DNA from 2 places in the Oceanobacillus sp. FSL K6-0127 genome. Region 2 is predicted to be linked to the other one. Evidence: predicted binding sites of a transcription regulator. Region 2 holds the regulator's gene; the other holds the start of a gene.
What was found. Region 2 encodes LexA, which represses DNA repair genes until DNA is damaged. Its sites were predicted from a motif close to CGAACATATGTTCG; they were not measured.
Positions count from the first base shown of each region.

Region 1: a site for LexA is predicted at 1,554-1,567, ahead of MHH64_RS18835 (DNA polymerase IV). Genes of this name have one in related genera too.

Region 1 covers NZ_CP150287.1:3,862,000-3,865,218, forward strand. The annotation lists gene MHH64_RS18820 (DUF3139 domain-containing protein) at 1-249, opposite strand, end outside; gene MHH64_RS18825 (YolD-like family protein) at 971-1,291, opposite strand; gene MHH64_RS18830 (hypothetical protein) at 1,288-1,503, opposite strand; gene MHH64_RS18835 (DNA polymerase IV) at 1,641-2,891, shown strand; gene MHH64_RS18840 (hypothetical protein) at 3,015-3,219, shown strand, end outside.
Region 2 covers NZ_CP150287.1:2,965,727-2,968,945, reverse strand. The annotation lists gene glnA (type I glutamate--ammonia ligase) at 1-1,151, shown strand, start outside; gene lexA (transcriptional repressor LexA) at 1,442-2,065, opposite strand; gene MHH64_RS14740 (recombinase family protein) at 2,344-2,982, shown strand; gene MHH64_RS14735 (DUF896 domain-containing protein) at 3,160-3,219, shown strand, end outside.

The DNA.
Region 1 (3,219 bases), 900 kb from region 2:
AAATACAACCATGTAATGTCCTTGATAATAATCCGTATTCGTTAAGTGCTTCGGTTCTACATAATGTGCCTCCTCCATTTGATCCTCTGTATACCCCATCTCCTCCAGACGTAGTGGAACATGCTTATTCACAAGGTATTTCGTATATGGATTTCCATTGTTTAGCACATAAAGAAAGCCAGCTGGAACAGCAATGAAAAGAACAATAAAAAAGATGCCAACTATAATCAGTAGCTTTTTGGTACTCATCTGGCGTCGCTCCAATACATCGTAATTGTAATTAATCTATTTAACAGGCATATTCAGGACATTTACCATTTTCCGTTTTGCTTCGATTATAGCTTTATTAGAGCTTAGCAGCAATTAGTTATTCTAAAACTTCCTAAAATTTCAATCATAAAATCAAGTTTGCGTTTGGTGTCATAGTGAGGTCGGGTGGTGCTATATGGTTTGTTTTTAGTGTCATAGCGAGGTTGAGTGGTGCTATAACAATTGGATAATTTATTTTAAACGTGAAAAACCCCCTATTATTACCCTCTGATTTTTCATTTTCATCAATATCGGTTATAATAAAGTAAGAAATCTGCATACACTATAAAAAGGTCGCTAGTGCTGCTACACTAACGACCATACAATAGCCCTTCAAGGGGGCGACTCACATTAGAGCTATACCAATAACCACCCTAATTGCTCGTCAGGCTTATGGGGTGGCTATTTTTTTTGGTTTGACAGCACAGCCACAATTAAAGCTCCAAATGAAATCATTAGAACCAACGCCTCATATACCGTCATCATCCATCACCCCCTTTCGATTAAAAGGGGTGAGCCACCACCCATGAAAACCTTCTTGTACAAGTTCTATTGTAGCAATAATACATCATTTTTAACAGAACATATTTTCCCATTTTTCCATTTTCGTTTATAATGCTGCTATCGATTGCGAGACTTCACTTCGTTGCAAATGAGAAAACTAAACGACCAAAACATCCATAATATCACTAAATTTCACTCTCGTCCGTTCCTCATTATCAAATACAATGCAGTCATTTAAAGCAACGCTCAACAGCTTACCCTTTACTTTATGATAATCATGCATTTTATAATATTTAACCTCTATTGTCAGGTTATCATGGATTGCCAGCTGCAATTTTATCGCGTTTTCTTCCACCTGTTGTTCGTCTAATATCGGTTTTTCTTTATAATTATATTCAATCTGTAAAGCTTTTAACATTTCGATATGCTCTGGCAGCATGAGTGCTGTCCATTTCTTCGATCCGCGATCATGTATCATGCACTTGCCGCCTTCCTGTTTGCTTTCTGTACCGACAAAATATTTTCTATTTTGAACGTACGGACCCGCTTGCGATAAAAACAATATGCTAAAATATGATCTTCACGTATCTCTAATACACGCACAAATCGTTGCGAAACCTTACCATTACGTGCCATATAAATCATTTCCAGCTTTATCTTCTCATGAACAGCATGATTTAATAATTTCATCTTATCGCACTCCTTAAATAGAAACGTTTGTTCTATTATACCACAAAAACCGAACATATATACTGTTATTTATTAACATTGATAATTTACATTTTCTTGCATATACTAGGAACAAACGTTCTAAAGGAGTGAGTCAATTGGACTATTCTTCTTACCCCCGTCATGATGTGCTTTGTATTGATATGCGTTCTTTTTACGCAAGCGTCGAGGCAATGAAACTAAATGAGGATCCGATGAAGGTTATGCTTGCCGTCGTTGGAGATCCAAACAGATCCGGGAGTATTATACTAGCAGCATCCCCTGCCTTAAAGCAAAGATATGGGGTAAGTAATGTAAGTCGTTATTTCGAATTACCAGACGACCCGAACATTATCGTTGTGCCAGCCCATATGGCTGATTATTTAAACGTATCCGTTGAAATAACAAAATTACTGCATGATTACGCACCACCAGAAGCAATCCATCAATATTCGGTTGACGAAGTTTGGATTACCGTAAATGGCCTGCAAAAGCTTTTCGGAAGTCGTCAGGAGATTGCATACAAGATACAGCGTGACATATTGGACCGATTTGGAATTACTTCTTCTATTGGGATTGGGGATAATAAATTTCTCGCAAAGGTCGTCATGGATTTACACGCTAAAAAAACAGGGATTGCAGAATGCAAATACGAGGATGTACCAGAAAAACTCTGGCCAACTCCTGTTCAAAACATTTGGGGAATCGGACATCGAATGATGAAGAACTTACACCGCATGGGAATTGTCACACTTGGGCAAATCGCCAATTATAAACTAGAGCTTTTACAAAAACGCTTTGGCGTCATGGGAGAACAACTCTATTGGCATGCATGGGGAATTGATTTAAGCCCTGTTTTTGGCGACTTCACAAAACAAGAGCAAAAAGGATTCGGACATGGCATATCTTTGCTTCGGGACTACACGAGAGAAGAAGTTTCTTACTGCATTCTTGATCTTTGTGAGGAAGTATGCCGCAGGGCTCGCACAGCAGGAACGGCAGGAAGAACCATCCAGCTTAGCATTTCCTATTCAAAAGAAACAGCTGGTGGATTTTCACGTTCCCGATCGATTGATATCCCTACCAATGTGACCATGGATATGTATGGAGTTTGCATGCAATTATTTCAGGAATTTTATGATGGAAAAAGCATGATTAGACATGTATACGTCACCTTAACAAAGCTATTCGATCAGACCGATGTCCAGCTCGATTTATTTGAGGATCGCGCAAAGAAAAATGACATCGGCTATGTAATGGATGCGATTCGTGATAAATACGGATCCACTGCTATTCTCCGCGCTTCCAGTTATACAGATGCAGGGATTACGTTGGAGCGCAGCAAGAAGATTGGTGGGCATTATGCTTAGGAATCTCAAGGGACAGCTTAGCTTGTTCCTCTTCCCCACTCTATTAGAAATTTACACTTTACTGAAACTTCCCGCCTTTCCTTTTCGTATTATAGATATAAGGAAAATAATGGAGGTGAGGACATGGAATTATTCGTGAAACTGATTTTTGCAGCAATTATTTACGTATACAGTTATCGGTTTATTATCACGCTAATCAAAATGAAGCAAGAAATAGTATTTCCTGCTTCGATCGAGGAATTTAATACCATTCGAAAACACCCGGAAAAACCTGTATATCCTCCTACCTACTCAAAGCAAAAAACTGGGATTATGATTTACGCTTTAA
Region 2 (3,219 bases):
GTATTGAAGAATCGGATATGCAATTACATCCAGACTTGGATACGTTTGTAGTGTTCCCATGGACTTCAGAAAAAGGAAAGGTAGCTCGTTTTATTTGTGATATTTATAATCCTGATGGAACACCGTTTTCTGGATGTCCGAGATACAACTTGAAGCGTAACCTAAAGAAAATGGAAGAGTTAGGATTCACTGCATTTAATATTGGGACTGAACCTGAATTCTTTTTGTTCAAACTGGATGAAAATGGTGAGCCAACACTTGAATTAAATGATCATGGTGGATATTTTGACTTAGCACCAACAGATTTAGGGGAAAATTGCCGTCGGGATATCGTTTTGGAGTTGGAAGAAATGGGCTTTGAGATTGAAGCTTCTCACCATGAGGTAGCTCCAGGGCAACATGAAATTGACTTTAAATACTCTGATGCGATCAAGCATGCAGATGATATTCAAACTTTTAAATTAGTTGTTAAAACAATTGCAAGAAAGCATAATCTGCATGCAACTTTTATGCCAAAACCATTATTCGGAGTAAATGGCTCTGGAATGCATGTGAATATGTCATTGTTTTCCGGTAAAGAGAATGCCTTTTTTGATAAAAGTGGTGATATGGAATTAAGTAAAACTGCATTTCAATTCCTTGCTGGAATATTAGAACATGCAACGCATTTTACAGCTGTTACAAATCCAACAGTAAATTCCTATAAGCGATTAGTTCCTGGATACGAAGCACCTTGTTATGTTGCTTGGTCTGGATCAAACCGTAGTCCATTAATTCGAATTCCAACATCTAGAGGGTTAAGCACTCGTATTGAGGTTCGCAGTGTAGATCCAGCCGCAAACCCATATCTGGCACTTTCTGTATTGTTAGCTGCTGGCTTAGATGGAGTGGAAAATAAAATGGAGCCGCCAGTTTCGATTGATCGTAACATCTATGTAATGGATAAAGCGGAACGCGAAGCAAATGGTATTAAAGATTTACCTGCTACGTTAATGGATGCACTAACTGAGCTTAAGAAAGATGAAGTACTTGTTGAAGCACTAGGTGAGCATTTATTTGAACACTTTATTGAAGCGAAGGAAATTGAATGGGATATGTTCAGAACAACTGTTCACCCATGGGAGAGAGAGCAGTATCTAACAAATTATTAAGCGTGTTTATTTGGTGAGTGCGGTTAAATATTTAGTGAAGTTCAATGCTTGATATTTGGCATGTACCCACGAAATAATCACCAAATTATCGGAGTGATGTATTGTAACTCCTTTTAATAAACTTCATATAACGATTAGTTCCGAATACCGTTCATACATAAGTGTGAACGGTATTTATATTGTTTATAAAACGTCTTGAAGGATAACGAATAGAAAAAAGCCCAACACTTTTTGTGATAGGGCTATTGAATACGTATATATTGGAATATTATTCCGGCCGTGCCGATAGATTAATGAATATTCCGGTACAATCCGATTACTTTTCCTAAAATCGTGACATTTTGATAAATTAACGGCTCCATCGTCGCGTTTTCTGGTTGTAGGCGAATATGCCCTTTTTCTTTAAAAAATCGCTTTACTGTTGCTTCATTATCATCGGTCATTGCCACAACAATATCACTATTATCTGCAGTGTTTTGTTGCTTAACAATAACCATATCTCCATCAAGAATTCCGGCCTCTATCATACTTTCTCCATCAATTTCCAGAATAAATAAATTATCATCAGGACTTGCGGTTGTACTAGGAAGCGGAATAAATTCCTCGATGTTCTCAACGGCAGTAATTGGAATACCTGCAGTAACCTTACCGATCACTGGAGCATAGCGAACTTCTTCTTTAGGTATATGACTATCTTCTGATAGATCCATAATTTCGATTGCTCTTGGTTTTGTAGGATCCCGGCGAATATATCCTTTCGATTCAATTCTCTCAAGATGCCCATGAACGGTAGAACTAGAAGCAAGACCAACAGCGGCTGCTATTTCACGTACAGACGGTGGATATCCTTTTTTTCTAACTTCATCTTTTATAAACTCAAGAATCATTTGTTGTCTTTTTGAAAGTTTTGTCATCTCTTTTTCACCTCTCACATAGGATTTATTAATGATAGTTTACCATTTTACGTATACTTAAGCAAACATTCGTTCTAAAAAAAGTTGACAAGACCATATGTTCGGTAGTATACTTTTGTTAATCGAACAGTCGTTCTTAAAAAGGGGGCTATAATCATGTTTGAAAAAATTTCAAAAACGGATGCTTTTTATTTAGTAGCTTTTGCGTTAACATTAGGGTTCTTATACTTTTCTATCATTATTAGTGGGTAAAATATTTTACGAAGGGGCACGACGTTTTGAATGCACTGATATACTGCCGTGTTAGTACAGATAAAAAAACGCAAGAAACTTCATTAGCTCGGCAGAAGCAAGAATTATTCAATCTTGCAGCAAAATATAATTTTACGGTTATTGATTGTATTGAGGAGCAAGAGAGTGGCTATCAAATTGAACGAGAAGGTATCTTTCAAATGCTCGATTATTTTTCTGCAAACAAAGCTAATTGTTTATTGATTCAGGATGAGACAAGACTAGGTAGGGGGAATACGAAAATTGCCCTATTTCATCAGTTGAATAAAATGCAGATTCCTATCTACACAGTGATGCAAGATGGAGAGTTGGAATTAACTGAATCAGATTCGATGGTTTTGCAGATTGTAGGAATTGTTGAGGAATACCAACGGAAAATTCACAACATGAAAATAAAACGTGGGGTGAAAAAGGCTATTCGAGAAGGTTATAATCCAAGTAAAAACCTCTCCAATATTAACCACGCACCAGGAAGAGATCGTATTTCATTTCCGATTGAGGAAGTTGTCCGCCTGCGTCAAAACAACCTTACCTTTGATGAAATTACAAAAACATTAAATGGATTGGGGTATAATGTTTCGAAGGCAACTGTTCATCGGAGGTATAAAGAATTTCGAAATACTTGAATATCGCTAGCGTGTAGAGTACGATGTAAAGACAGGAATTAGATTATTATTCTTGTCTTTTATTTTGCAAATAGGAAGGAATGCATACTACTTTGCAGTTTGGGTAAGACATTCGCCTGAAATCTTGACGAATGCCAAGTTTTCTAATGTTATTTTAAATAGTGGGAGGTCCGTTCTATGCTATCAAAAGAAAAACTAGAACGTATTAATATATTGGCGAAGAAAGCTAAAGAAGAA